3 regions of the Pantoea trifolii genome follow, and region 1 is predicted to be linked to each of the others. Evidence: predicted binding sites of a transcription regulator. Region 1 holds the regulator's gene; each other region holds the start of a gene.
What was found. The regulator PhoB, encoded in region 1, activates phosphate uptake and scavenging genes when phosphate is short. The targets are predictions, from matches to a motif close to CTGTCATAAAACTGNCNNAT.

Region 1 (10,299 bases):
CAGAGCGTGACCAAAGTGTCGGCGACGGCGCGTCTGGTAGATCTGCGCAGCGGTAAAGAGCTGTGGCAAGGCATTGCCACCGCCAGCGACGCGGAAGATGGCAACAACAATAACGGTGGCATTATTGGCATGTTGGTGTCAGCGGCAATCAAGCAGATTGCCAGCAATGTGTCGGATAAGGCACACACCATCGCCGGGGTGACCAGCGCCCGTCTGCTGGCGCAGAACGAGCAGGGCGGCTTGCTGGTTGGCCCACGTTATAAGTTGGCGACAGTGAGATAAAAAACCGGTGCCCGCCTAAGCATCGTAGGGTCGCCATTCATGGCGACCTGATTTATTCCCCTGGCAACTCCAGCTTGCTGTAACCCAGACCGTTCATCTTGCGGACGCGGATCTGCACCGGAATACGCTCTTTCATCGCTTCCACATGGCTGATCACGCCTATGGTTTTGCCGCTGGCGTTCAGGGCGTCGAGCGCATCCAGCGCGGTGTCCAGCGTCTCGGCATCCAGCGTGCCGAAGCCTTCGTCGAGGAACAGCGATTCGATGCGCGTTTTATGACTCACCAAATCCGACAGCGCTAACGCCAGCGCCAGGCTGACGAGGAAACTCTCGCCGCCCGACAGCGTGCGCGTATCGCGCGTGGCGTCGGCCTGCCAGGTATCCACTACTTCCAGCTCCAGCTCTTCACTGATGCGGCGTTGCAACAGATAGCGACCGTGCAGGCGATCGAGCTGACGGTTCGCCAGCCACACCAGATGATCGAGTGTCAGGCCTTGTGCGAAGCGGCGGAATTTATCGCCTTTGGCCGAACCTACCAGATCGTTCAGGCGGCCCAACTGCGCCAGCTCTACTTCATCCGTAGCGATTTGCGTCAGCAACGATTGCTGCTGTAAACGCTGTTGTGCATCGCTGTGCAACTGCTGCTGCGCTTCGCCCTGTTGACGGGCGTTGTCACGCAACGTCACGCGCAGCTGTTCCAGCTGTTGCTGAATCGTGGCGGCGACTTCATCGCTGAGATCGGCCGGGCGCTGCTGCTGATGCGCGGTGCAGCGCTGCGTGAGCTGCTCGCTGAGGGTGAGTTGCTGCTGGCGCTGCTGATCGAGCACCTGTAACTGTTGGCGCAGTTCATGCACCTCGCGCTCATCCAGCAGGGCGGCACGCAGCGCCGTTTCATCGGCAAAATCACTCTGCTGCAGCGCGGCGAGGAAGGCGCTTTCGGCTGCGGCAGCGCGTTCACGCAAAGTGTGTTGCTGCGCCGCGATCTGCTCACACTGGCCATTCAGACTGTGCAGCGAGCTTTGCGCCTGCTGCCACTGCTGTAGCTGCTGCGCCAGCGCCTGTTCACACTGTTGCAGCGCGGCGTGCTGCTGCTGTCGAGCTTCTGCTACGAGACGATCGCCAAACAGCTGCTGACGCTGTTCTTGTTGTTGCTGGCGCTGCTGTTGCAGCGCGCTGAGCGTCTGCTGCAGCTCATCCAGCCACTGCTGTTCACGCGCCAGATTCTGCTGCAGGCTGCTGCGCTCGCTTTCGGCTTTTGCCAGCTGCGGCTGCAACTCGCCGTGTAAGCGCTCATTTTCCTGCCATGCGCTCCAGCGCTGCTGTAGCCTGTGGAGCCAGCTTTCCCGCTCAGCCGCGTCTGGCAAACTGAGCTGATGCTGCGCTAACTGTTGTTCAAGCTGCTGCGCCAGTTGCTGCATGGCGCTGCGCTCGCGGGTCTCACGCTGGCTGATTTCATCCAGCGTCTGCTGCGTGCTAACGATCTGCTGAAGCGCCAGCTGCTGTTGATTTTGATGCTGCTGCCACAGCTGCTGCTGTTGCAGATGCGCATCCTTCGCCTGCTGCAGCGCGCGCGCGGCATTTTCCCGCGTCTGGAGCTGCTGCAGCTGAGTTTGTTCCTGTGCATCCTGCTGCTGTTGCCATTGCGTAAAGTCGTCCTGTTGCTCCAGCGTGCAGGTAAGTGCCAGCTCACCGCTCAGCGCTTGCCATTGGGTGTTCACCGTCGCCAGCTGCTGGTCGTAATCAGCGATCTCCTGCTGCAACGCCTGCTGCTGTTGCAGCGACAGCTTCTGCTGCTCACCTTTGGCGGTGCCGGACTCTTTCAGCTGTGCCACGCGCGTTTCCAGCTCAGTTAAACGCTGCTGATTGGCGCCGGGTTCAAGCTGTTGATATTGCGCGATTGCCGGATGCTGACACGAGCCGCACAGCGGGCAGGGCTGATCCGGCTGCAATTTGGCGCGCTCGTCGGCCAGCTGGGCGATGGTGCGCTCCAGCTCGCAGATTTTGCGCACATCGAGCAACGCCTGATGTTCCCGTTTGTACTCGTCGCGCAGCGCCTGTAACGCCTGTTCAGCTTCCTGATGCTGCTGCTGAAGCTGCATCAGTTTTTGCTGACGCTGCAAGCGCTGCGGCTGCAGCGCGCGCCACTGCGCGGCGAGCAGGCTGAGCTGCTGGCGTGCGGCACGTTGCGTTTGATGCTGCGCCAGGGCGTCGCGCAGGCTGGCGCTGGTGATCTCGGCCTCAAGCGAAGTCAGTGCTTGCTCCGCTTGCAGACGCTGCTGCGCGGCCTGCGCTTCGGCTTGCTGCAACGGTTGCGCCGCTTTTTCACGCTGAGCCTGCGCCTGCTGATGCTGCTCCATCTGGCTGCGCTGCTGTTGCTGCTGCGCGATGAGCTGCGTCAACGTCTGCTCGCGCTCATCCAGCCGGGCGATCTCCGCCTGCCAGCGCGTCAGTTCTGCGCCCCAATCGGCGACGGCGGCTTCTCGGGTGCGGAATTCCTGCTGCTGCACTAGCTGCTGTTGTAAACGTTCACTTACCTGCTGTTGCTGGCTCAACGCGGTTTGGCTGGTTTGCAGCGCCTGTTGCTGCTGCAGATGCAGCCGCTGCTGTTCATCCCGTTGCTGCGAGAGGGTGGTAATGCGTTGATCGAGCGGGATAACCTGCTCGGTCAGCAGCGTTTCGAGCTGCTGCTGTTGCTGTAACGCCTGCTCGCGCGCCTGCTGCGCGGCCTGATAATGGCTTTCGCCCTGTTGCAACGCGGTTTTGGCCTGCTGCTGTTGCGCCTGCAGCTGCTGCGATTGCTGTTCCAGCGTGCGGAGATCGCCTTGCAGCTGTTCGCGCTGCTGTAGCTTCTCGCGCAGTTTTTCTGCCGGTTCGGCCCGCGCCAGCCGCTGACGATCGCCATCCGCCTGCTGCCACGCCTGTTGCGCGGCAAGCAGCGTCTGTTCGGCCTGTTGCTGTTCCTGCATCAGCTGTTGCTGCTGCACCAGCCATTGTTGCTGATGCTGCGCCAGCGTGAGCTGTTCGCTAAGCGATTTCTCCTGCACGGCGAGTTCTGCCAGCTGCTGCGTCAGCTCTGCGCGGCGCGCTTCATCGAGCAGCGACATGCCACCGGCGCGGGCGCGCAGCGTATCCAGCTCGCTGCGTGCGCTACGCCAGCGTTCGTAGATCTGCACGGAGATTTGTCCGTAGATCTCGGTGCCGGTCAGCTCTTCCAGCAATTCGGCGCGTTCGCCGGGTTTGGCATTGAGGAAGGCGGCAAACTGGCCTTGCGACAACATCATTGAGCGGGTAAAACGGGCGAAATCGAGTCCCGACAGGGTTTCAATCGCTTTCAGCTTGTCGCCGACTTTATCAGCGATGATCTGATTATCCGCCACGCGCGCCAGTTCGACACGCGGCGCCTGCAACTTACCGTCGGCCTGGCCGCGCGCGCGGTTCTGGCTCCAGAAGGCACGCCAGGCTTCGCCTTTGATCTCAAACTCCACTTCTGCCAGACACTCGGCGGTGTCGCGGGTGATCAGCTCATTCTGGGTTTGCGACAGCGTGCCGAGGCGCGGCGTTTGGTGATAGAGCGCCAGGCAAATTGCATCGAGTAAGGTGGTTTTGCCCGCGCCGGTGGCGCCGGTGATGGCAAACAATCCGTTGCTGGCAAAGGGCTCACGGCGGAAATCGATAAACCATTCGCCGCGCAGCGCATTGAGGTTCTTAAAACGTAACGTCAAAATTTTCATGCGGATGGATTCTCCAGCGCGGCAAGCTGGGTGCGGAACAGCTGCGTTAACTGTTCTGCTTGCTCAGCATCCAGCTGATCTTCCTGCGCCAGTCGGCGGGCAAACACTTCTTCCACTTTTAATTCGCTCAGGGTTTCGTTCTCCAGCCGTTCGAGGCTGCGCTGCCGCTGTTCGCGGCTGCGGCGCACCAGCAGCACTTCGACCGGCAGATTTTCGGTCAGCGCTTCAATGCGACGTTGCAGATCGCTGAGGTATTCCTGGGTGGTGATCTCAATATCCAGCCAGGTCGGTAGCTCGCTGGTGCTCTCGCTGAACTGCGCCAGCTGATGTTCAATCTCCGCCATCGAGCCTTTCAGCATCTGCATCGGCTGGAAGTGCGGAATGATCAGCGGCGTCACGTCCTTAAGCTTGTCGGAAAATTCCAGCAGGAAGACGCTTTTCTCGCGACCAAGCTCATCAAAACTGAGCGGAATTGGTGAGCCGCTGTAACGAATATGTTCGCTGTTGGCGATGCGCTGGGCGCGATGGATGTGACCGAGCGCGATGTAATCCGCTGGCGGAAACGCCTGCGCCGGGAAGGCATCCAGCGTGCCGATATAGATGTCGCGCACCGAATCGCTTTTAGTGACGCCAACGGTGGTGAGATGGCCGGTGGCGATAATCGGCAGCGTACTGCTCATTGACTGCGCGGCGGCGAAACAGCGCTGATAATGCTGCTCGATCGCCTCCAGCAGCGAGATCTGTTTTTCGCGACCGGATTGGCCAGCCTGGCTGCGCAGAATGTCACGCGGACGCAGAAAAGGAATGGCGCACAGCAGCGCACCCGACACGCCATCGCGCTGCTTCAGGGTTAACACCTGTTGTTCTCCCTGCGGCGTGGCGCTGGTGATCACCTGCGTATTCAGGCAGGCCAGCAGCTCGCGTGATTCATTCAGCGTCGCCACCGAATCGTGATTGCCCGCCAGCACCACCAATTGACAGCCGCTTGGCTGCAGCGCCACCACAAAACGGTTAAACATTTCACGCGCGTAGCTCGGCGGCGAACCGGTATCAAACAGATCACCCGCGATAATCAGCGCATCCACCTGATGCTGCACAATCTGATCCAGCAGCCAGTCGAGAAACGCCTGATGTTCCCGCGCGCGACTTTTGCTGTAAAAGAACTGACCGAGATGCCAGTCAGCGGTGTGAATGATGCGCATGTTTGCTCCGTGCTCTGTTTAGCGAAGGCGAATTATAACCACTTAAGATCACAAAGAAAAAAAGCAGATTTTTATTGTGACATTTCTGTTTTTTATCTATCTATCTTAGGGCGGCTTTTTCATAAAAGTGTCACAAAACTGACGCATAATGGCGCCGCAAATCCCCGTGACACGTTGTCACACTAGCAGGAGTTACAATGGCTAAGCGCATTTTGGTTGTGGAAGACGAAGCTCCCATCCGTGAAATGTTATGTTTCGTGCTGGAACAGAATGATTACCAGCCTATTGAGGCGGAAGATTATGACAGCGCGATTGGTAAGCTGATCGAACCCTGGCCTGATTTAATTCTGCTGGACTGGATGTTGCCCGGCGGCAGCGGAATTCAGTTTATTAAGCATTTGAAGCGTGAAGCCATGACGCGTGACATCCCGGTGATGATGCTGACGGCGCGCGGTGAAGAAGAGGATCGCGTGCGCGGTCTGGAAGTGGGCGCGGATGATTACATCACCAAGCCATTCTCACCCAAAGAGCTGATGGCGCGTATTAAAGCGGTGATGCGCCGTATTTCACCGATGGCGGTGGAAGAGGTGATTGAGATGCAGGGCCTGAGCCTTGATCCATCCTCACATCGCGTGATGTCGGAAACCACGCCGCTGGAGATGGGGCCGACCGAATACAAACTGCTGCACTTCTTTATGACGCACCCGGAACGCGTGTACAGCCGCGAACAGCTGCTGAACCACGTTTGGGGCACCAATGTGTATGTCGAAGATCGCACCGTCGATGTGCATATTCGCCGTTTACGTAAAGCGCTGGAATTGACCGGCCACGATCGCATGGTTCAAACCGTTCGCGGAACAGGGTATCGTTTCTCTGCCCGCTACTAAACGTAAACGGAGTTTTTACCGTGCTGGAACGACTCTCCTGGAAGAGATTGTTGACCGAGCTGGCGCTGGTCTGTTTACCTGCGCTGGTGTTGGGTCTGTTGTTCGGATATCTGCCGTGGTTACTGCTGATTGCGGTGACCGGCGTGATGTTCTGGCACTTCAGCAATCTGATGCGTCTGTCGCACTGGTTGTGGGTCGATCGTTCAATGACGCCGCCCACCGGACGCGGCAGCTGGGAACCGCTGTTTTATGGCCTGTATCAGATGCAGTTGCGCAACCGGCGTCGCCGCCGCGAGCTGGGCAATCTGATCAAACGTTTCCGCAGCGGTGCCGAATCGCTGCCGGATGCGGTGGTGCTGACCACCGAAGAGGGCACCATTTTCTGGTGCAACGGCTTGGCGCAGCAGCATCTTGGCCTGCGCTGGCCGGAAGATAACGGCCAGAACATCCTCAATTTACTGCGTTATCCTGAATTCTCCCGCTATATCCGCCAGCGCAAGTTCGACACACCGCTGACGCAGATCCTTAATAATCAGCATCATATGGAATTCCGCGTGATGCCTTACAGCGAAGGACAGTGGCTGATGGTGGCGCGTGATGTCACCCAGATGCACCAGCTGGAAGGCGCGCGGCGCAACTTCTTTGCCAACGTCAGTCATGAACTGCGCACGCCGTTAACGGTATTGCAGGGCTATCTGGAAATGATGGACGACGCGGTAATGAACGAGCGCACGCGCAGCAAGGCGTTACATACTATGCAAGAGCAGACGCGCCGCATGGACAGCCTGGTGAAGCAGTTGCTGACCTTGTCGCGTATCGAAGCGGCGCCAGCCATCGATCTGAAAGAGACGGTGGATGTGCCGGGCATGCTGCTGCTATTGCAGCGTGAAGCGGAAACGCTGAGCCAGGGACGTCACACCATCCATTTCCATACCGATCCGCACCTGAAAGTGTTCGGCAACGATGAGCAGTTGCGTAGCGCCATTTCCAACCTGGTCTACAACGCGGTGAATCACACGCCGGATGGCACGCGCATCGACATCAGCTGGTTGCGTACCAAACAAGGCGCGCAGTTTAAGGTGTGCGATGACGGGCCGGGCATCAGCGAACAGCATCTGCCGCGCCTTACAGAACGCTTCTACCGCGTGGACAAAGCGCGTTCACGCGCCACCGGCGGCAGCGGGTTGGGGCTGGCAATCGTGAAGCACGCGCTGGGCCATCATAATGCGCGGCTCGAGATCACCAGCGTGCCGCATCAGGAAACCTGTTTCAGCTTCCTGCTGCCGCCACGCTTGATTGTGGCTAGCGCGCTGCAAGCGCAGGTTAATTAAGGTTTGCACATCCATGGCGTAATGCCGCTCAGTTAAGCACAGAGCGGCTTTCGTTCGCCCTAAGCTGAGGCAGTTGCAGCACCCTTGTGCGGCGACCGAGCAGAGAGCGCCTGGCCGCGCCCTCTGCACTCCCGGGCCTTGCGCCAGCCCAACCCGCCGCTGCGCGGTACCTTCACTCATTCACGATTCCTGACGGACCGGTGGCGATTCGCTCCTGCTCAGCGCCACCTCTCGCCGCATCCATGCGGCTCGCCCTGGAATCCCTCAATCGTTCAGCGGTTTGGGATGTCGCCTCAACACCCGCGCTGCACCATAAAGGCATAATTTTGACTCGCCATCGCTACAAGTCTCGTAGGGTCGCCATTTATGGCGACCAGGTGCGCATAAATGCGCACCCTACGGGATTTTCGTAGGGTTGCCATTTATGGCGACCGCTTCGCGCTTAACTGACAACCCTTACGCAATTTATTGCGCGATAAATCACGCCGCTCCAGAATAGGCGTCTCATTAAATTGCGGAATCGCCCATGAAATCGCTGTTGCTATCCCTCTCGCTGCTTTGCTCTGCTTTGGCACACGGCCAACAAACCATGCTAACCGGCAATCTGAGCAGCGTCGGATCGGATACGTTGGGTTATCTGATGACCCTGTGGGGCGAGGATTTTAGCCGCCAGTCGCCGGGCGTGAACGTTCAGGTGCAGGCGGCGGGATCGTCTACCGCACCGACCGCGCTGGCCGCCGGTGCTGCACAATTGGGCGCGATGAGCCGCCCGATGCAGATCGACGAACGTCAACTGTTCATTGCGCGCTACGGCTATCCGCCGCTGGCGGTGCCGGTGGCGATGGATGCGCTGGTGGTGGTGGTCAATCAGGACAATCCGCTGCCGCGCATCGCGCCGCAACAACTCGATGCGCTGTTTTCCATCACGCGCCTGTGCGGCGGACAGCTGGTGCCGCAGCGCTGGGGCGATCTCGGTTTAAGCGATAATCAATGGGCAACGCGCAGCATCCAGCGTTATGGCCGTAACTCGGCGTCGGGTACCTGGGGCTTCTTCAAGCAGCAGGCGCTGTGTAAAGGCGATTTCCGTGCTGACGTCGCTGAATTCCCCGGTTCCGCGGCGGTGGTGCAAGCCGTTGCCGCCACGCCCAACAGCATCGGTTACGCCAGCTTTGGCTTTCATCTCAGCGGCGTGAAAATGCTGCCGGTGGTCACGGCGAATGGCGACAGCGTGATGCCGGATGCCGAATCCATTCGCAGTGGCCGCTATCCGTGGTCGCGCCCGCTCTACATCTACGTCAACAAAGCGCCTGGCAAACCGCTGCCGCCGCTGGTGAATGCCTTTCTGCATCAGGTGTTGTCGCCACAAGGTCAGCGCCGGGTGAGCGAGGCCGGTTATCTGCCGTTGTCAGACAGCCAGATGGCGCGAGCGCGGGCGGCCATTGAGGGAAATTGAAGAACGTGCATCTGAACATGAAATAGTTTCATGTAAGCTGAATTTTCTTCCGTTGCTGAAAGGGCAACAGCGTGGCATTCTCTTTGGACATATAGCCATCCAGATGGCCAAAATAACCCAGCGAAATTATACCCTGACGCAACTAAGCGCTCAGCGAGGAGATAAGATGCCACGTCATAACCCGTTCCGCGCCGATACCGTCGGCAGTTTTCTGCGTCCCGCTGCCATCAAGCAGGCGCGTGTGCAGTTTGCCAATGGCGACATCAATGCTGATCAACTGCGTCAGGTTGAAGATCGCGAAATACGTCATGTGGTGGAGCAGCAGCGCGCCAATGGCCTGCAGATCGTTACCGATGGTGAATTCCGTCGCGCATGGTGGCACTTCGACTTCTTCGGCGATCTGCACGGCGTTGAGCTGTTCGAAGCGGAGCAGGGCATTCAGTTCAATGGCGTGCAGACCAAAGCGCACGGCGTGAAAGTCACCGGTAAAGTAGCCTTTAATCCGGAACACCCAATGCTGGATCACTTCCGCTTCCTGCAAAGCGTAGCGGGCGATGCGGTTGCCAAGATGACCATTCCCAGCCCAAGCGTGCTGCACTTCCGCGGTGGCCGCAAGGTGATCGATGCCACAGTCTATCCCGATCTGAAAGAATACTTCGCCGATCTGGCGCAGACCTATAAAGACGCAATTAACGCGTTTTACGCGGCTGGCTGCCGTTATCTGCAGCTGGATGACACGGTGTGGGCCTATCTGTGCTCTACCGACCAGCAGCAACAGATCCGCGAACGCGGTGAAGATCCGCAGGAGCTGGCGCGCATCTATGCTGAGGTGCTGAACACCGCGCTGGAAGGCAAGCCAGAAGATCTGACCGTCGGGCTGCATGTGTGTCGCGGCAACTTCCGCTCGACCTGGATCTCCGAAGGTGGCTATGAGCCGGTTGCCGAAGTGCTGTTTGGCGGCGTAAATATCGATGCCTTCTACCTTGAGTATGACAACGAACGTTCGGGTGGCTTTGAGCCGCTGCGCTTCCTCAAGCCGGGTCATCAGCAAGTGGTGCTGGGTTTGATCACCACTAAAACCGGTGAGCTGGAAGATGCGGAACAGGTAAAAGCGCGTCTGCAGGAAGCAGCACAGTTCGTCAGCCTCGATCAAATCTGCCTCAGCCCGCAGTGTGGTTTTGCCTCTACCGAAGAGGGCAACAGCCTGAGCGAAGAGCAACAGTGGCAGAAGATTCGTCTGGTGGTCGATATAGCAAGAACAGTCTGGTAATTCCGTAAAGTTAGCCAAACAGGCGCGTAAATCGCGCCTTTTGTGCATCTTAAGGGCGATTTATGCAAAGAGATCTCCCGTGCTGAGGAAACTTTTAGCAAATCATCTGAGGTGTTTTCCTACAATTCCACCGTGATTCACTGC
Region 2 (10,299 bases), 2.9 Mb from region 1:
TATCAATGACTTAAAAGCCAGCAACGTGCCAATTATCAGTCTGGCGGTTAAATACCATTTCGAAAGTCAGCAATCCTTTACCCGGTCGTTTAAGCATGTATTAGGCTGCACACCGCTGTATTGCCGCAAGCGCCAGCTCGATGATGAAACCAAACAAGCAATGCGTGAAAGCAACGATCCCTGCATGCTGTGTCGTCAAGCGGGTTTTGATGCCACAGAACGTGCTAAAGATATTGTTACGCCGCTAGCGCGCAACGATAGATTTCCACCCCGAATCGGTTGTGTGATGCGTTGATAAATAACCGATCTTTTATTAACGCCTTTTGACATCAACAGACTTATTCATTTCAATTAAATGCTCTATTTCACCAATGAAAAACGGATGGCGCACCATCCGTTTATTCATTTAGTAATTCGATTTATTTGGCGCGATTACACGCTTTTTAAAATGCGCGAGCCGATTATCCAGCGCATCGGTATACAGCATGGTATCCACACCAACGGCAACAAAGTTTGCTCCCCAACTGATGGCGCGTTCTGCCATTTCAAGATTCACCGCCAGAAAACCGGCCGCTTTTCCCGCGCTGCGGATGCGTTTAATACTGTGCTCAATCACCTTCTGCACTTCAGGATGCGCTGCATTATCGGGATAACCTAATGAGGCGGATAAATCTGCCGGGCCAATAAATATCCCGTCAACGCCTTCGACTTCCAGTAACGCATCCAGATTATCAATCGCCGTTTTGCTTTCGGCCTGAATCAACAGGCACAACTCTTCATTGGCGCGTGCCATATAATTTTCCACGCGCCCCCAGCGTGCCGCCCGCGCCACGCCAGCGCCGACGCCGCGCGTACCGTAAGGCGGATAACGCGTCGCCTGCACCAGCGCTTTTGCCTGCTCGGCGCTATCGATCATCGGTACCAACAAGGTGCGCGCACCGATATCCAGCACCTGCTTAATCAATGCGGTCTGGAATTCAATCGGACGAATCACCGGCTGGCTGCGATAAGGCGCGACCGCCTGCAATTGATGATAGAGATCCTGCACGGTATTCGGGGCGTGTTCGCCATCAATCAGTAGCCAGTCGTAGCCGCTGGTGGCAGCAATTTCGGCCAGATACGACGAGGTGCTGCTCAGCCACAAGCCTATCTGCGTTTCACCTTGGGCCAATCCGGCTTTGAAAGGATTTTTTAATGGGTCCTGCATAGCTTCTCCTAACTCAATGACTTGCCTGCTGAGAGTGCGGCAACTGACGCTCCACTTTCAGGCTGAGGATAATGAGTGAACCGATGGCGGCAATCAGCGCCAGCGCCAGCAATCCGGCGGCGCTGCTGTTAAATTGCATCTCGGCATTTACGCGAATCAGCGGCGCGAGGAAGCCACCCACGGCGCCAAACAAGTTGACGAAGCCGATGCCAGCCGCCAGCGCGGTACCAGAAAGCAGCTGCGTCGGCATGGTCCAGAACACCGGCTGCACGGCAATAAACCCCACCGCCGCGACGCTAAGCGCAATGATGGCCAACAGCGGTGAAACCAATCCGGACAAACCAATCCCAGCCGCCGCCGCCAGCAAGGTGAACGCCGCCACCCGGCGACGCTCGCCGCTGCGGTCGGAGTAGCGTGGAATCAGCCAGGTGCCAAACAGCGCGGCAACCCACGGAATCGCCGCCACTAGCGAGGCGAGGAAACCGACTTTGGTGCCCAACAGCGCCGCCACTTGCGATGGCAGGAAGAAGATCAGTCCATATACCGCAATCTGGATGGTCATGTAGATGATGGCGAGTTGCCAGACGCGACCATTGCGCAGCGCATCACGCAGATGTGACGTCGGCTTTTGCTGCTCTTCGCTCTCCAGCTGACGTTGCAGCGCCTGTTTCTCCTCGGCGCTGAGAAAACGCGCTGTTGCCGGCGTATCGTCGATATAGCTGAAGGTGAAAACACCGGCCGCTACCGCCAGCAATCCTTCAATGATAAACATCCAGAACCAGCCGGGATGGCCCAGCACGCCGTGCATTTCCAGCAGTGCGCCAGAAAGCGGTGAACCCAGCGTCAACGCCAGCGGCGCACCCATATAAAACAGCCCCATAACGCTGGCGCGCTGCTGCTGCGGGAACCACAGCGAGGTGAGATAAATCATGCCGGGAAAGAAACCCGCCTCAGCAGCGCCGAGCAAGGTGCGCACCAGCAGGAATTTGGCTTCGGTATCTGCAAATGCCATCGCCGCAGAAAGAAATCCCCACAGCAGCGTGGTGCCGCCAATCCAGCTGCGTGCACCGAATCGCTTCATTAACAAATTAGCCGGTACGCCAAGTAGCGCGTACACCACAAAGAAGATTCCGGCACCTAACGCGTAAGCTTCATTACTCAGGCCGGTATCCAGTTGATACGCCTCTTTGGCAAAACCGATGTTGGCGCGATCCAGAAACGCCAGCACGTAGAGCATCAACATGAAAGGAATAAGACGTGCGCGGTTCTTTTTAACCGCGCTTAACACCAGATTATCCATGGTAAAACCCTCACGCACGGCTGCGACGCGTCGCCGCAGCCGCTGCGATTAGTGTTGATAAGGACGCTTCAGTCCATCGCGATTCAGTTCCACGCCGAAGCCCGGTTTATCCAGTACCGATTTGTGCATACGACCGTTAACCGGCACCGGTTCGTTGATCAGTAGCGGATCAAACTGTGGACGCAGCGTGCTGCAATCCGGGCTGGTCATCAGGAATTCACTGAAAGGGCTGTTGGTGAAGGTGATCACCGCATGATGCGAGTAAACCGAAGAGCCATGCGGCACCACCAGCTGGCCGCGTGATTTCGCCAGCGCCGCTACCTCAACCAGCGTTGTCAGGCCGCCGCACCAACCCACATCCGGCTGCAGAATATCGATGCCGGTTTCTGCCAGCGTGCGGAACGATTGCAGCGTGCCGTGATGTTCGCCGCTGGTGATTAACATGCCCTGCGGCGCTTGCTGTTTCAGCTGTGCGTAACCTTCGAACTGTTGCGGCGGCAAACACTCTTCCAGCCACTTGACGTTATAAGGTGCGCAGGCGTGCGCCAGTTTGGTGGCGAAATTGACGTCCTGACTCATCCAGCAATCGAGCATCAGCCAGAAATCCGGGCCGCAGGTTTCGCGATAGTGAGCGATGCGTGCCACCTCTTTACGGATGCCTTCATCGCCATCATGCGGTCCCCACTGCACCGCCATTTTGCCGCCGATAAAGCCCATCTTCTGCGCCAGATCCGGACGCGCGCCGGTGGCATAGAACTGCAGTTCATCGCGCACCGCGCCGCCCAGCAGTTTGTAGACCGGCAGATCGGTGACTTTGCCAAACAGATCCCACAGCGCCAAATCGACACATGAAATGGTGTTCATCACCAACCCACCCGATCCGGCGTAGTACATGGTGGCGTTCATCATCTGGTCGTGAATCAGCTTGATGTCGCTGACGCAGCGCCCTTCGAGGAAACGATTGAGATGCTTTTCCACGATGAAACAGCCCATTTCGCCACCGGTGGTAATGGCGAAACCGGTTTGACCGTTATCGGCTTCAACTTCCACGATCAGCGTGCCTAACACGTTGATGCCAAAGGATTGACGCGACTGCTCATACTGTTTGTATTTGCTCATTGGCGTGGCGACGTGGTCGTCAATCCAGTGATTGGCACCTTGATCGTGATAATCGCCGCCAGCCGCCGCTTTATCAGCGGTAGCGCCACCGGCAAAGTAGGCGCGGACAGTTTTAATTTTAGGTAGGGACATGCTCTTCTCCTGGTTATGAGGCGTGCTTTTCCGCCGGGCTACGCCAGCCCAGCAGACGGGAAATATCGCGGGCGCAGGCAATCACCTGACCAGCAAGGTAATCGCGTTTGTCGTCGTCAATCTCGAGTCGGGTACCCACCAGAGAAATGGCAGCGACTAACTGCTGGCGGGCATTGAAAATCGGCGCGGCAACGCAGCGCACATCGGGATAATCTTCGCCGTTATCAAAGCTCCAGCCCTGACGGCGAATGCGTGCCAGCTCAGTGCGCAGCGCGTCGGCGTTGCGCAGCGAGGTTGGCGTCACCGCCACAAAGCGCAGGCCGCTGATGATGCGTTCCTGTTCTTCAGGTTGCTGCCAGGCCAGCAGACACTTGCCAATGCCCGAGCGATAGAGCGACAGGCTTTTCCCTTCGTGCGATCGCACGCTGATGGTGGCGGCAGATTCGAGCTTGAGGATGTAGCAGGCATGACCACCATCGAGGATGCCGAGGTGGCACAACAGATTGGTGTGCTGCATTAAGCGCGTCAGACGTGGACGCGCGATATCGCGGATATCCATGTGCTGCAACGCGTGACCGGCAAATTCCACCAGCCGCGTCCACAAGCAGTAGTTGTTGTTGCGATCAATGGTGATCAGACGCTGTTTTTTCAGTTCAGCGAACAGCAGATAGGCGCTGCTTTTGGGAAGCGCCAGCGTTTCAATTATCTCGGCGGCACTGCACGGTCCGTGCTGGGCAATAAAGTCGAGAATCGCAATGGCGCGCGTCAGCGCAGGGACAGGCGTAATTTCCAACATGCTGGACTCCAGTCTGATGATCTGGAGCGCAGTGTTGTGGTTTTAACCCTTGAGAAGTGTGCGCCGCTTCAAATTACGTGGCGCACAGTGCGTCTGGCGGCTACGCGTGTGCGGGAATGTGAATCGCGCCGCGCTGCAAGTACAGCCGACTGTACTCGCAGCGCAGAATCAAGAATTTAAGAGAAAATGTATTTGATCGCTGCAATCACCATCGTAGTGGTCATCACCATTAACAAACGCTTTATCCAGCGCATATCGATTTTCAGCGCGGCAACATCCGCTTTGAGTTGTTTGACGTCAGCTTTTAGTTCGTCAATGTCCTTAATCGCGCCACTTAAGCGAAAATCGAGATCTTTAATAGCACCAGTAAGCCGAACATCAAGCTCCCTGATAGCACCACTAAGCCGATTATCCAGCTCCCTAATAGCGCCACCTAGCCGGTCATCTAGCTCTTTAATCGCACCAGTAAGTCGAACATCCAGTTCCCTAATATCGCTACTTAGCCGGTCATCTAGCTCTTTAATCGCACCAGTAAGTCGAACATCCAGTTCTTTAATATCGCTACTTAGCCGGTCATCTAGCTCTTTAATCGCACCAGTAAGTCGAACATCCAGTTCTTTAATACTCCCTGTAATGCCTTCTCCGGCCTTAATCAAATCGGCACGAGATAACGCATTGTCCTGCTGCATTTCGGTAAAGATCTCGACCATGGCTTCGGCTTGCTGATCGCTGACGCCGGCCAGCTGCAGTGCTTTAAAAGCTTTGTGTGTATTCATCATCGCGAGTGTCATCCGTGAAGCTCTTGATTTGAGGTGAGGCATAAGCCGACATCTTGCTCAGCGAGCGATTGTTGCGCCATGTAAGTGTTGATATTTTGCGCGGCATTGCGAAAAATATCAATTAGTACAACAAGTAACGTTCAGACGGATGCGGGCATCTCGCAAAATTGACGTCAGGATCTGCCGCGAAAAGTTTTGCGATATTGCAGCGGGGAGGTGTTGAGTTGCTTCTTGAAATGGCAGCAAAGCTGTAGAGGCTTACGCTGCCAGTGCAATGATCACTGAACCGGCTGGCCCGGTAGCAATTTCTCAGACATCAACCGGCGGCAGGATAAACTTTCCTGCCGCGCTTGCTGCTGCTGTTGCGGCGACAAATCCTGCCAAACCGTTTGCAGATGCTCTGCCAGGCCTTGCTGGAAATGCACCTTCTGCAATGCGTAATCGGAATTACTGCCTTCAATAATCTGCTGCATATCTTGCGGAGCATTGCCGCGCCCATCGTGAGTCAGCGTACAGAACATGGCGATGTAATAACCTTTATCCTCATCGCTGTAGTGCGGCATCAGCCACCAAACCACAGCACTGATGACGATCAGCAAAGGCACAATGTATTTGAGTTTTAACATGAATAGGTTTATCCGCTGAAGAGTGAAGCGCGCCATGATAGCGACGTGAATTAAAGTGCTTGCGCGCACGCCCAGGCAGAGCTCCATGCCCACTGGAAGTTGTAACCGCCCAGCCAGCCGGTAACGTCCACCACTTCGCCGATAAAGAATAAGCCAGGCACATCGCGCGCTTCCATGGTTTTTGATGACAGCTGGGTGGTGTCAACGCCGCCCAACGTCACTTCGGCAGTGCGATAACCTTCAGTGCCGTTCGGCTGTACGCGCCACTGATGCAGCATATTAACCAGCTCGCCCTGCTGCTTGCTGTTCAGCTGCTTCAGCGTGACGTCAGGAATCTGCTTCAGCTCCTGCAGCACCTCAACCAAACGTTTTGGCAGAATTTTCGCCAGGCTGTTTTTCAGGCTAAGGTTGGGATGCGCTTCGCGCTGCACATGAATGAAATCATCCAGCGAGGTGGCGGGTGATAAATCAATGGTGACGAATTCGCCCGGCTGCCAGTAGCTGGAGATTTGCAGCACCGCAGGGCCCGATAAGCCGCGATGGGTAAACAGCATCGCCTCTTTAAATAAGGTGCCATCCTGCGCGGTGATGGTGGTGGGCAGCGCGACGCCCGACAGCGTGTTGAGCTGTTCCAGCAGCGGTTTATGCAGCGTGAACGGCACCAATGCCGCGCGCGTCGGGAACACTTTCAGGCCGAACTGATCCGCCACTTTGTAGCCAAACGGCGTGGCGCCGAGGCCCGGCATCGAGAGCCCGCCGCTGGCGATCACCAGTTTTTCGGCCTGCACCAAAGTACCGTTCAGCTGTAAGGTATAGCCGCGGTCGTCGCGCTCGACGCTCAGCACTTCACTGCGCAGTCGCAGCGTCACTTGCCCGGCATCACACTCTTTCAGTAGCAAATCGACAATCTGCTGCGCGGAGTCATCGCAGAATAATTGTCCCAGCGTTTTCTCGTGATACGCAATGCCGTGACGATTGACCAGATCGATGAAATCCCACTGGTTGTAACGCGCCAGCGCCGATTTACAGAAATGCGGGTTGTGCGACAGGTACGCAGCGGGCTCGGTATGCATGTTGGTGAAGTTGCAGCGACCGCCACCCGACATCAATATCTTGCGACCGGCTTTTTTGCCGTTATCCAGCAGCAATACGCGACGACCCAATTGTCCCGCCTGCGCCGCGCAGAACATGCCGGCTGCGCCTGCACCAATAATGATAACGTCAAACTTTTCCACTGCTTTTATCCGCCTTGCCTGAAAGGCGCTGATTGTAGGGATTTGCGGCTTTTAGCGCCAGCTTCAAAAAAATGCCGTAAATGTGTCATAATGTAACTCACTAATTTTTAGCCGTTTTCAGCTAAATCTATACGCTGCATTACAATTTTAAGACAATAAAGAGCTATATTTTTCTTTCATATCGCGCACGTTGTCGCAGATAATGCGCCGCGTTCATGTCCTCCCAAAATGGCGTAACGTTTATGCTACATCTGTTTGCTGGTCTCGACCTCAGTACCAGCCTGTTACTGATTCTTGCTCTGCTGTTTGTATTGTTTTACGAAGCAATCAACGGTTTTCACGACACTGCTAACGCGGTCGCGACTGTCATTTATACCCGTGCGATGCGGGCGCAACTGGCGGTTGTCATGGCGGGTGTTTTCAACTTCTTAGGTGTTTTGCTTGGTGGATTGAGCGTGGCGTACGCCATCGTTCACATGCTTCCGACCGATTTACTGTTGAATGTCGGTTCGGCCCACGGCCTGGCTATGGTCTTCTCCATGCTGCTGGCCGCGATTATCTGGAACCTCGGCACCTGGTATTTGGGTTTGCCCGCCTCCAGTTCTCACACATTGATTGGCGCTATCATCGGTATTGGTCTCACCAACGCCCTGATGACCGGCACCTCGGTGGTTGATGCGCTCAACCTGCCGAAAGTCATCAATATCTTCATGTCCCTGATTCTTTCACCGATTGTAGGTCTGGTGATTGCAGGCGGTCTGATCTTTGTCCTGCGTCGCTACTGGAGCGGAACCACCAAACGTTCCCGCATCCATATGACGCCTGCTGACCGTGAAAAGATTGATGGCAAGAAAAAGCCTCCGTTCTGGACGCGCATTGCCCTGATCGTTTCCGCGATTGGCGTGAGCTACTCTCACGGCGCTAACGATGGTCAGAAAGGCATCGGCCTGATTATGCTGGTGCTGATCGGCGTCGCGCCGGCGGGATTTGTGGTGAACCTGAATGCATCCGGTTATGACATCACCCGCACCCGCGATGCCGTCAATCATCTGGAGCAGTATTATCAGCAGCACAACGAGTCGCTGACGCACATGATGCAGCTGGCGCCGCCTGTGGTGCCTACTCCGGATGAATCGCTTGGCGGTCCGCAGGAGTTTCATTGCGACAGCAGCCGTGCGCTGCAGGCTATCGATCGTGCGCAGCTGCTGCTTAACAACCTGCAGAGCTATGATCAGCTGACGGTTGATCAACGCAGCCAGATGCGTCGTCTGCTGCTGTGCGTTTCCGATACCGTGGATAAAGTGGCCAAGCTGCCGGAAACCAGCGCGGAAGATAAGCGCTTCCTCAACAAGCTGAAAAGCGATTTGCTGGGCACCGTTGAGTACGCTCCGATCTGGATTATTGTGGCTGTGGCGCTGGCGCTCGGCATCGGTACCATGATTGGCTGGCGTCGTGTTGCCACCACCATTGGTGAGAAAATCGGTAAGAAAGGCATGACGTATGCGCAAGGGATGTCGGCGCAGGTGACAGCCGCAGTATCGATTGGCGTGGCCAGTTACACCGGTATGCCGGTTTCGACCACGCACATTCTGTCGTCGTCGGTGGCCGGTACTATGCTGGTCGATGGCGGTGGATTGCAGAGTCGCACCATCAAAAATATCGCTATGGCGTGGGTGTTCACCTTGCCGGTATGTATTTTGCTGTCGGGTTCGCTCTACTGGATTGCACTGAAACTGATCTAAGCAAAGCGCAGAAATATTCGAGGGCGACGCGATGTCGCCCTTTTTTATTGCCAGATCGCCATCGCAATCAAACTCACCACCACCAAAAAACAGAGCCCGCTGGTCAGCACAAACTGTCCGCGCACGCGCTCACAGCGGCGAATGAACTCGTCGTCATGATGATCGTGATAGCGCCTCTCCCAGATATAGCGCACCAGCCGCACCTGCTTACTTGGCTGCCCGTGCGACGTGAAGAAACCCGCACCATCCACGTATTGATATAACAGCGGATCGCAACCGCGCAAAACGGCCAAAAGTGAGCGCAAAGAAGAGAAATAGCGCGCCATATTAACCAGACAAACCACACACAGAGCCCAAAAAAGCGCGATAGTGCTGATCATGTTCCCCTCCCGGCTGGAGCCGCAACGACGTCGAACGCAGCGGGGAATTGCTGTAGACGCCGCACGGGAAATAAACCAGCCATTGAATGATGTCGATTGCATTGTTGTTATGCGAACCTGAGTGCGCAACGCATATGGCAGTGGCACTTATTTTCAGTGTAGGAGATCTGTTGAATTTTTTTCCAGCGATGATTTTCGTTCAGGGCGAGTGAAAAAGCCGATAACGCTTGATCTCCCTCACAAGCGAACTTGCGCTTGCAGCATTTGTTAACAACTCTGGCTATACTCAGGACATAACAAAAACCGCCTGCAAGGCTGAAATAGTTGGTTGGTGGCGCTTCATCGCCGTCTCGCGCAAAGGAATCGCCGACCGTGAAAGCAGGAAGATTGCCCCGAATCTTGAGAAAGGAGTTTTATCATGGCTTATAAACACATCCTGATTGCAGTAGACCTTTCCCCGGAAAGCCAGTTGCTGGTTGATAAAGCCGTTTCGCTGGCCCGTCCTTATGATGCAAAAATCTCGCTGATCCACGTTGATGTGAACTATTCAGACCTCTACACCGGGCTGATTGATGTCAATCTGGGCGACATGCAGAAGCGTATTTCTGAAGAGACGCACACCGCGCTGAAAGATCTGTCAATTAACGCCGGTTATCCGATCAGTGAAACCCTGAGCGGCAGCGGCGATCTTGGCCAGGTGCTGGTGGATGCGATTAAGAAATATGATGTGGATTTGGTGGTGTGTGGTCACCATCAGGACTTCTGGAGCAAGCTGATGTCATCGGCGCGCCAGTTGATTAACACCGTGCATATCGACATGTTAATTGTTCCGCTGCGCGACGAAGACGAAGAGTAACCGTAGGGTCGCCATTCATGGCGACCTTCCTCAAAACCACTCGCTCTACCCCAGCGGCGGATAAATATCAAAACGATGGCTTTTGGTCACCACTGCATCCTGCGTCACCACGCCCGCTAACGGCGGC
Region 3 (10,299 bases), 690 kb from region 1:
GCACGCGAGCTGGGCGTGAGCAGCAAAGACGTGCTGGAAATGGAATCGCGCATGGCCGCGCAGGATATGACTTTCGACATGTCGTCTGATGACGAAGCGGGCGAAGGCAAATCAATGGCGCCCGTGCTGTATCTGCAGGATAAAACCTCTGACTTTGCCGATGGCATCGAAGAGGACAACTGGGATGCACATGCGGCTGATAAGCTGAGCGATGCGATGCTGAGCCTCGACGAGCGTAGTCAGGATATTATCCGCGCCCGTTGGCTGGACGATGACAACAAAACCACGCTGCAGGAGCTGGCCGATAAATACGGCGTCTCTGCAGAGCGCGTGCGTCAGTTGGAAAAGAACGCCATGAAGAAACTGCGAGTGGCGATTGAAGCCTGATAACGATCGGGTGGAAAAATGGGGCGACTTTTAAGTCGCCCTTTTTATTGCGCGCGAATCGGTCGCCATGAATGGCGACCCTACGAACGGCGCGGGTTTTGTAGGGTGCGCATTTATGCGCACCGTTTCACCAACCGCACGAAATCCTTTCAGCGCACCCAACCCTCAGCCTGCGCACGAAAACCACAAGCCTGCATAAACGCCGCACGCACGCCCTGATCGGCATCGCCGTCATCGGCAATCCACCAATCGGCTAACGCGCTGTTCTGCGCCATCGTCTCTTCCAGCAAGTATTGTCCCACACCGCGTCGACGCGTGACTTCACGCACGTTGAAATGAGTGATTTTCCCCTGCGTGCCGCTGAGGGTCAGCTGCAGCGCCGCCAGCAATCTGTCATTAAAACGCGCCGCATACAGACGCTGCGTGTCGCTGAGTTGCGCTTCCAGTTGCACAATATCGATTTCCGGCCAGACTTTAGCTAAATCGATACGATCCTGAGCGGTTAACGATGCTAAGCGCTGGATTGTCAGCTTCATACCTAATACCTGTACTAGTGCAAAGGCGATAGTGTAGCGAATTTAGACAGTCAGAGCGCTGTCACTTTTTTCTGATGAAAATAGGTCAAATGCCAGCCAGTTTGCCAGGATTGTGGAGTAAGCCATCAATGTTAGCCAAAAAAGCCAGCATAACGCGCTGGTATCCTGCTGAAAAATCGGCCATAACAACCAGACGATTCTGCTGATCCACACAGCCAATTCTGAATATGTCAGTTGATTTACAGAAGAAAGTTCCTGTTTAATAACCTGAAAAATAAAGCCTTATTACCTATAAATGCCAGAAAAGCGTGCTAACCCATTATTGCAAAATGAGTTTTCCTCTTTGACTGGCAGAAAATAAACAATCACAACAAACACGACACAACAGATGGGGAAGTTCGCATGAAAATGAGTAAAGGACGCGCATTACTGGCGGGCTGCGTTGCCCTGGCGATGAGCCATGCGGCGCTGGCAAAAGACATTAAAATTGCCATCGTCGGCGCATCAACCGGTCCGGTCGCGCAGTACGGTGACATGCAGTTTACCGGTGCCGCGCAAGCGATTAAGGACATCAATGCTAAAGGCGGCGTTAACGGTGACAAACTGGTTGGCGTGGAATATGACGATGCCTGTGACCCGAAACAAGCGGTTGCGGTTGCCAACAAAGTGGTTAACGACGGCATTAAATACGTTATCGGCCATCTTTGCTCCTCCTCTACTCAGCCTGCTTCAGACATCTATAACGACGAAGGCGTGCTGATGATCACCCCAGCCGCGACCGCGCCAGAACTGACTGCGCGTGGCTATGCTGACGTGCTGCGTACTACCGGTCTGGATTCCGATCAGGGCCCAACGGCGGCGACCTACATCCTCGACCACATCAAACCAAAACGCATCGCCGTGGTGCATGACAAGCAGCAATATGGTCAGGGTCTGGCGGAATCCGTGCAGAAAACCCTGAAAGCCAAAGGCGGCAACGTGGTGCTGTTTGAAGGTATCACCGCCGGTGATAAAGACTTCTCCACGCTGATTGCGCGCCTGAAGAAAGAGAACGTCGATTTTGTTTACTACGGCGGTTACTACCCGGAGCTGGGCCAGATTCTGCGTCAGGCAAAATCCGCAGGCCTGAATGCCGGCTTCATGGGCCCGGAAGGCGTGGGCAACGCTTCTCTGTCTAACATCGCCGGTGATGCGTCTGAAGGCCTGTTCGTAACGCTGCCGAAGCGCTACGACCAGCTGCCAGAGAACAAAGCGATTGTTGATGCGATCAAAGCCAACACCGCGTCGAATCGCAAAGATCCAACCGGTCCGTTCGTCTGGACCACCTACGCGGCGATTCAGTCGCTGGTGGCCGGTATTGAGCGCAGCAAGAGCGATGAGCCCGATGCGATTGCTAAGAACCTGAAAGCAGGTGCTGCCGTTCCAACCGTGATGGGCAACCTGAACTGGGATGAGAAAGGCGATCTGAAGGGCTTCGAATTTGGTGTCTTCAAATGGCACAAAGACGGCTCTTCTACCGCAGTTAAGTAATCCCCCCAAATTCCCTCTCCCGCGCGCGGGAGGGGGAATTATTTAGCTCCAGAGCAGGTCCTCACTATGTCCGAGCAGTTTCTCTATTTCATTCAGCAGATGTTCAACGGGGTTACCCTCGGGAGCACCTACGCGCTGATCGCCATCGGTTACACCATGGTTTACGGCATTATCGGCATGATCAACTTCGCCCACGGCGAGGTGTACATGATCGGTAGCTATGTCTCCTTTATCGTGATTGCCGCCCTGATGATGATGGGCATCGACACCTCGTGGCTGATGATCGCCGCCGGTTTCGTGATGGCGGTGATCATCTCCAGCGCCTATGGCTGGAGCATCGAACGCGTGGCGTACAAGCCGGTGCGATCGTCCAAACGCCTGATCGCGCTGATCTCCGCGATCGGTATGTCGATCTTCCTGCAGAACTACGTCAGCCTGACGCAAGGCTCGCGCGATCTCGCGCTGCCAAGCCTGATCACCGGCCAGTGGACGCTGGGCGAGAGCAACGGCTTTGCTGCCACGCTCTCCACCATGCAACTGGTGATTTGGGTGGTGACCTTCCTGTCGATGCTGGCGCTGACGCTGTTTATCCGTTATTCGCGCATGGGCCGCGCCTGCCGCGCCTGCGCAGAAGACCTGAAAATGGCCAGCCTGCTGGGCATCAATACCGACCGCGTTATCTCTCTCACCTTTATCATTGGTGCGGCGATGGCGGCGGTGGCGGGCGTATTGCTCGGTCAATTCTACGGCTCGATTAACCCGTTCATCGGCTTTATGGCCGGGATGAAAGCCTTCACTGCCGCAGTATTGGGCGGCATCGGCAGTATTCCTGGCGCGATGATTGGCGGCCTAGTGCTGGGTATTGCGGAAGCGCTGACCTCAGCGTATCTCTCGACCGAATATAAAGATGTGGTCTCCTTCGCGCTGCTGATCGTGGTGCTGCTGGTGATGCCAACCGGGATTCTTGGCCGTCCGGAGGTGGAGAAAGTATGAAACGCCTCGGTTTGGTCAACGCCGTGATCTCCACGGTGATGTTGCTGATTCTCGCCACCTTCTTTATGGGCGTGCGCCTCGATCTGGACGGCACCAAACTGGTGGTCGCCAACGCGGGCGCGGTGCGCTGGAACTGGATTTTCATTGGTTGTGCGGTGGTATTTGTCTTCCAGCTGCTGCGTCCGCTGGTGCAGGGTAAATTCAAGCGCAGCGGCAAAGGTTTTGTCCTGCCGGGCTTTGATGGATCGACGCCAAAGCAGAAGCTGTTGATGGCACTGGTGATTGCCGCCGCGGTCATCTGGCCGTTTCTGGTCTCGCGCGGCAGCGTGGATATCGCCACGCTGACGCTGATCTACGTGATGCTCGGTCTCGGGCTGAACGTGGTGGTGGGTTTATCTGGTCTGCTGGTGCTGGGCTACGGCGGTTTTTATGCCATCGGCGCTTACACCTTCGCCTTGCTGAATCACTATTACGGCTTTGGTTTCTGGGAAAGCCTGCCGCTGGCTGGTTTAGTCGCCGGTGCGTTTGGTTTGCTGCTTGGCTTCCCGGTACTGCGCCTGCGCGGTGACTATCTGGCGATCGTCACGCTAGGTTTCGGTGAAATCGTGCGTATCCTGCTGCTGAATAACACCGCGATTACCGGCGGACCGAACGGCATTGCGCAGATTCCCAAGCCAAGCCTGTTTGGTCTGGAGTTTGGTCGTCGCGTCAGCGAAGGCGGCTGGAGCACTTTCCATGACTTCTTTGGCTTGAAATACGATCCCAGCGACCGCGTGATTTTCCTTTATCTGGTGGCGCTGCTGCTGGTGGTGCTGACGCTGTTTGTTATCAACCGTTTGCTGCGTATGCCGTTGGGCCGTGCATGGGAAGCGCTGCGCGAAGATGAGATCGCCTGCCGTTCGCTCGGCCTGAGCCCGACGCGCATCAAGCTGACGGCATTTACCATCAGCGCGGTGTTCGCCGGTTTTGCAGGCACGCTGTTTGCGGCGCGTCAGGGCTTCGTCAGCCCGGAATCCTTCACTTTCGTCGAGTCGGCCTTTGTGCTGGCGATTGTGGTGTTGGGCGGCATGGGCTCGCAGCTGGCGGTGATCCTTGCGGCGATTCTGTTGGTGGTATCGCGCGAGCTGATGCGTGATTTGAACGAATACAGCATGCTGGTGCTCGGCGGTTTGATGGTGCTGATGATGATCTGGCGCCCACAAGGTCTGCTGCCGATGAAGCGTCCGCATCTGAAGTTGAAAAGCAGTAAACAAGGAGAGCAGGCATGAGTCAGCCTTTATTAGCCGTTGAAGGCCTGATGATGCGCTTCGGCGGCCTGTTAGCCGTCAACAATGTGGCGCTTGAGCTGCATCCACAGGAAATTGTTTCACTGATCGGCCCGAACGGTGCCGGTAAAACTACGGTGTTCAACTGCCTGACCGGTTTTTACAAACCGACCGGCGGCACCATCAAACTGCGCGATCAGCAGCTGCAAGGTTTGCCAGGGCAGAAAATCGCGCGCATGGGCATCGTGCGGACTTTCCAGCACGTACGTCTGTTCCGTGAAATGACGGTGATTGAAAACCTGCTGGTGGCACAACATCAGCACCTGAAAAGCGGCGTGTTCTCTGGGCTGTTCAAAACCCCGGCTTTCCGTCGCGGTGAGAGCGAAGCACTGGATCGCGCAGCCACCTGGCTGGACCGCATCGGTCTGCTGGATTTGGCGAACCGGCAGGCGGGTAACCTTGCTTATGGTCAGCAGCGTCGTCTGGAGATTGCGCGCTGCATGGTGACGCGCCCGGAAATCCTGATGCTGGATGAACCGGCGGCCGGTCTTAACCCGCGTGAAACGCACGAGCTCGATGAGCTGATCGCCGAACTGCGCGGTGAGCACAAGGTTTCCGTGCTGCTGATTGAACACGATATGAAGCTGGTGATGGGCATTTCTGACCGCATTTACGTGGTGAACCAGGGAACGCCGCTGGCTAACGGCACGCCGGAACAGGTGCGTAACAATCCGGATGTGATCCGTGCTTATTTAGGTGAGGCGTAACATGGCAAACCCGATTTTAACTTTGCAGAGTGTCAGCGCCCATTACGGTCCGATTCAGGCGCTGCACAACATTAATCTGCACATCAATCAGGGTGAGATCGTCACGCTGATCGGTGCCAACGGCGCGGGTAAAACCACGCTGCTCGGCACTTTGTGCGGCGAACCGCGCGCCACCAGCGGCACTATCACCTTTGATGGTAAAGAGATCACCGACTGGCAAACCGCGAAAATCATGCGTGAAGCGATTGCGATCGTGCCGGAAGGTCGTCGCGTGTTTTCGCGCATGACGGTGGAAGAGAATCTGGCGATGGGCGGCTTCTTCGCCACGCGTCAGCAGTATCTGGAGCGTATCGACCGCGTTTATCAGCTGTTCTCTCGCCTTGCAGAACGTAAAGCGCAGCGCGCGGGGACCATGTCCGGCGGTGAGCAGCAGATGCTGGCGATTGGTCGCGCGTTGATGAGCCAGCCGCGCTTGCTGCTGCTGGATGAGCCGTCGCTGGGTTTGGCGCCGATTATCATCCAGCAGATCTTCGATACCATTGAGCAGTTGCGTAAAGAGGGCATGACCATCTTCCTCGTCGAGCAGAACGCCAACCAGGCGCTGAAGCTGGCGGATCGGGGTTATGTGCTCGAAAACGGTCATGTAGTGCTGGAGGATAGCGGCGAAGCGTTGCTGTCCAACGAAGCGGTGCGGAGTGCTTATTTAGGCGCGTAAGTTAGTGCTCGCTGTCCCCCATCCCGGCCTTCCCCCGCAAGCGGGGGAAGGAGACGCTGCCACATGCAGCTTCAACACTGACATGTGGCAGCATCTTCCTCCCCCATTAATGGGGGAGGACCGAGGAGGGGGACAGCCTGCACGTACGAAAGAGCAGCCAGCACGTACCAGCCAGCACTCCCAACCCACCTGTCACACCGCCGTCATAAACCTGTTATTAATCCGTCATTTCCCCGTGTCATGTTACGTCGCGAACTAAAAAATGCGCGAATTCGCGCGTACTTAACAGCACAGGAAAAACCTTATGTCCGCTTTTACGCTTCGTCCCCGCCTGATGAGTGTCGTACTCGGTCTGGCGCTCAGCGGTAATGCGCTGGCTGCAACTGAGATCCCTTTCTGGCACTCAATGGAAGGCGAGTTAGGCAAAGAAGTTGATTCTCTGGCACAACGTTTTAACCAGGCTCATCCCGATTACAAAATCGTTCCGACTTACAAAGGCAACTACGAGCAGAGCTTAGCGGCGGGTATCGCGGCGGTGCGTGCCGGTAAAGCGCCTGCGCTGCTGCAGGTGTATGAAGTCGGTACGGCGACCATGATGGCGTCAAAAGCTATCGTCCCGGTCAACCAGGTGTTTAAAGACGCTGGCGTGCAGATGGATCCGAAGCAGTTCGTGCCAGCCGTTGCCGGTTACTACAGCGACAGCAAAGGCCAGCTGATCTCTCAGCCGTTCAACAGCTCCACGCCGGTGCTGTACTACAACAAAGACGCGTTCAAGAAAGCCGGTTTGAACCCGGATCAGCCACCAAAAACCTGGCAGGAGCTGGCGAAAGACGCCGAAGCGCTGCGTAAAGCGGGCCTGACCTGTGGTTACGCCAGCGGCTGGCAGGGCTGGATTCAGATTGAAAACTTCAGCGCCTGGCATGCGCTGCCGGTCGCCACCAAAAACAACGGCTTTGACGGTACCGATGCGGTGCTGGAATTCAACAAGCCGGTGCAGGTGCGCCACATCGAAATGCTGGAAGCGATGAACAAGAAGGGTGATTTCACCTACTTCGGTCGCAAAGATGAATCTACCGCCAAGTTCTATAACGGCGATTGCGGCATCACCACCGCGTCTTCCGGTTCGCTGGCCGACATCAAACACTACGCCAAATTCAACTTCGGCGTGGGCATGATGCCGTACGATGAAACCGTACCGAACGCACCGCAGAACGCCATCATTGGCGGCGCGAGCCTGTGGGTGATGAAAGGCAAAGATGCCAACACCTACAAAGGCGCGGCGGAATTCATGAAGTTCCTCGCCCAGCCAGAAATCGCTGCTGAATGGCACCAGAAAACCGGTTACCTACCGATCACCACTGCCGCGTACGAGCTGACCAAGCAACAGGGCTTCTATGACAAGAACCCAGGCGCAGACATCGCGACGCGTCAGATGCTGAACAAAGATCCGCTGCCGTTCACCAAAGGCATGCGTCTGGGCAACATGCCGCAGATTCGTACCATCGTGGACGAAGAGCTGGAAGGTGTGTGGACCGGCAAACAGGCGCCGCAAGCTGCGCTGGATAACGCTGTGAAACGCGGTAACGAACTGCTGCGCCGTTTTGAGCAGCAAGTGAAGTAACGCTGTTATCTCGGGGCGGATGCCTGGCGTTCGCCCCGATTTTCTTCTTTGATTGAGCCTGCTATGTCCTCATCGCGCCCGGTATTTCGCTCCCGTTTTCTGCCCTATTTGCTGCTGCTGCCGCAACTGGTGATTACGGCCATCTTCTTCCTGTGGCCAGCCGGTGAAGCCTTGTGGTATTCACTGCAAAGCATTGATCCTTTTGGCATCTCCAGCACCTTCGTTGGGCTGGCGAACTTCAAGCGACTGTTCAGCGACGAATACTATCTGGCCTCCTTCTGGACCACCATTGAGTTCAGTGCGCTGGTGACGATTTGCGGCATGACCTTCTCCCTGCTGCTGGCGGCGCTGGTCGATTACGTAATTCGCCTGCGCAAGCTCTACCAAACCTTGCTGCTGCTGCCGTACGCGGTCGCGCCAGTGGTGGCGGCGGTGTTGTGGATGTTCCTGTTTAATCCGGGCCTCGGTTTGTTTAGCCATCTGCTGAACCAAATGGGCTACAACTGGAACTACGCGCAAAACAGCGGTCAGGCGATGTTCCTGATTGTATTGGCGTCGATCTGGCAGCAAATGAGCTACAACTTCCTGTTTTTCTTCGCCGCGCTGCAGTCGATTCCCAAATCGCTGGTGGAAGCGGCGGCGATCGATGGCGCCGGTCCGGTGCGTCGCTTCTTCAATTTGTCCCTGCCGCTGATCACGCCGGTGAGCTTTTTCCTGCTGGTGGTCAATCTGGTGTACGCCTTCTTCGATACCTTCCCGGTGATCGATGCCGCCACCGGCGGGGGTCCGGTGCAGGCCACCACCACGCTGATCTACAAAATCTATCGCGAAGGCTTCACCGGGCTGGATCTCTCTTCCTCCGCCGCGCAATCGGTGGTGCTGATGCTGCTGGTGATTGGCCTGACTATCCTGCAATTCCGCTTTGTCGAGCGTAAGGTGCAATACCAATGATTGAGAATCGACGCGGGCTGGACATCTTCAGCCATACCTTGCTGGTGTTGGGCGTGCTGACCATTCTGTTCCCGCTCTACATCGCTTTTGTCGCGGCAACGCTGGATAACGAGGCGGTGTATCAGGTGCCGATGACGCTGCTGCCGGGCACGCATTTGTGGGAGAACATCTCGCGTATCTGGACGCACGGCGTGAATGGCAGCGGTCCGGCGTTTGGCATGATGATGCTCAACAGCCTGCTGATGGCGCTCGGCATCACCATCGGCAAAATCAGCGTCTCGATGCTCTCCGCCTTCGCGCTGGTGTGGTTCCGCTTCCCGCTGCGCTCGCTGTTTTTCTGGCTGATTTTCATCACCCTAATGCTGCCGGTGGAAGTGCGTATTTTCCCGACGGTGGAAGTGATCTCGACGCTGAATATGCTCGACAGCTACAGCGGTTTAACGCTGCCGCTGATGGCGTCGGCTACCGCCACTTTCCTGTTCCGTCAGTTCTTTATGTCGCTGCCGGACGAGCTGATTGAAGCGGCGCGTATCGACGGTGCCAGCCCGATGCGCTTCTTCTGGGACATCGTGTTACCGCTGTCCAAAACCAATCTCGCCGCGCTGTTCGTGATCACCTTCATCTACGGCTGGAACCAGTATCTGTGGCCGCTGCTGATCATCAACGATACCAGTCTCAGCACCGCCGTCGCCGGAGTGAAAAGCATGATCAACAGCAGCGGCGGGCCGACGCAGTGGAATGAAGTGATGGCGGCAATGTTATTAACCCTGATTCCACCGGTGGTGGTGGTACTCGTGATGCAACGTGCGTTTGTGCGTGGCCTGGTAGAGAGTGATAAATAAATGGCAGGCGTAACCCTTCAGACCGTGACCAAATCGTATGACGGCAAAAATCAGATCATTCAGCCACTGAATATCACCATTAACGATGGCGAATTTATGGTGATGGTCGGCCCTTCCGGCTGCGGTAAATCGACGCTGCTGCGCATGGTGGCGGGCCTTGAGCGCGTATCGTCGGGCGATATCTATATCGACGACAAACGCGTCACCAACATGGAACCGAAAGATCGCGGCATCGCCATGGTGTTCCAGAACTACGCGCTCTATCCGCATATGACGGTGGGCGAAAACATGGCGTATGGCCTGAAAATTCGCGGCATGGGCAAAGTGCAGATCGATCAACGCGTAATGGAAGCGGCACGCAGCCTCGAGCTGGATCATCTGCTGCATCGCCGTCCACGCGAGCTGTCGGGCGGACAGCGTCAGCGTGTGGCAATGGGGCGCGCCATCGTGCGTGAACCGGCGGTCTTCCTGTTTGATGAGCCGCTGTCGAATCTGGATGCGCGCTTGCGCGTGCAGATGCGCCTTGAGCTGCAACAGCTGCATCGTCGCCTGAAAACCACCAGCATTTACGTGACGCACGATCAGGTGGAAGCGATGACGCTGGCGCAACGCGTAATGGTCATGAACAAAGGGGTGGTGGAGCAGGTGGGCACGCCGGTGGAAGTGTATGAGCGTCCAGCCAGCCAATTTGT

Region 2: pitA (inorganic phosphate transporter PitA) is a predicted target of PhoB. The motif match lies at 7,266-7,285, and genes of this name have one in related genera.
Region 3: ugpB (sn-glycerol-3-phosphate ABC transporter substrate-binding protein UgpB) is a predicted target of PhoB. The motif match lies at 6,394-6,413, and genes of this name have one in related genera.

The regions. Positions count from the first base shown of each region.
Region 1 is NZ_JANIET010000001.1:1,035,654-1,045,952, forward strand. It holds gene NQH49_RS04700 (DUF799 domain-containing protein) at 1-282, shown strand, start outside; gene NQH49_RS04705 (SbcC/MukB-like Walker B domain-containing protein) at 335-4,012, opposite strand; gene sbcD (exonuclease subunit SbcD) at 4,009-5,214, opposite strand; gene phoB (phosphate response regulator transcription factor PhoB) at 5,412-6,101, shown strand; gene phoR (phosphate regulon sensor histidine kinase PhoR) at 6,122-7,432, shown strand; gene NQH49_RS04725 (PstS family phosphate ABC transporter substrate-binding protein) at 7,959-8,885, shown strand; gene NQH49_RS04730 (cobalamin-independent methionine synthase II family protein) at 9,052-10,155, shown strand.
Region 2 is NZ_JANIET010000001.1:3,922,656-3,932,954, forward strand. It holds gene NQH49_RS18270 (AraC family transcriptional regulator) at 1-295, shown strand, start outside; gene yfaU (2-keto-3-deoxy-L-rhamnonate aldolase) at 407-1,207, opposite strand; gene NQH49_RS18280 (MFS transporter) at 1,221-2,507, opposite strand; gene rhmD (L-rhamnonate dehydratase) at 2,556-3,758, opposite strand; gene NQH49_RS18290 (IclR family transcriptional regulator) at 3,772-4,554, opposite strand; gene NQH49_RS18295 (apolipoprotein A1/A4/E family protein) at 4,731-5,345, opposite strand; gene NQH49_RS18300 (hypothetical protein) at 5,612-5,959, opposite strand; gene NQH49_RS18305 (BaiN/RdsA family NAD(P)/FAD-dependent oxidoreductase) at 6,010-7,194, opposite strand; gene pitA (inorganic phosphate transporter PitA) at 7,437-8,936, shown strand; gene uspB (universal stress protein UspB) at 8,981-9,316, opposite strand; gene uspA (universal stress protein UspA) at 9,735-10,172, shown strand; gene rsmJ (16S rRNA (guanine(1516)-N(2))-methyltransferase RsmJ) at 10,218-10,299, opposite strand, start outside.
Region 3 is NZ_JANIET010000001.1:345,444-355,742, forward strand. It holds gene rpoH (RNA polymerase sigma factor RpoH) at 1-387, shown strand, start outside; gene panM (aspartate 1-decarboxylase autocleavage activator PanM) at 537-923, opposite strand; gene NQH49_RS01525 (branched-chain amino acid ABC transporter substrate-binding protein) at 1,326-2,453, shown strand; gene livH (high-affinity branched-chain amino acid ABC transporter permease LivH) at 2,520-3,446, shown strand; gene NQH49_RS01535 (high-affinity branched-chain amino acid ABC transporter permease LivM) at 3,443-4,714, shown strand; gene livG (high-affinity branched-chain amino acid ABC transporter ATP-binding protein LivG) at 4,711-5,478, shown strand; gene livF (high-affinity branched-chain amino acid ABC transporter ATP-binding protein LivF) at 5,480-6,193, shown strand; gene ugpB (sn-glycerol-3-phosphate ABC transporter substrate-binding protein UgpB) at 6,498-7,814, shown strand; gene ugpA (sn-glycerol-3-phosphate ABC transporter permease UgpA) at 7,878-8,765, shown strand; gene ugpE (sn-glycerol-3-phosphate ABC transporter permease UgpE) at 8,762-9,607, shown strand; gene NQH49_RS01565 (sn-glycerol-3-phosphate import ATP-binding protein UgpC) at 9,608-10,299, shown strand, end outside.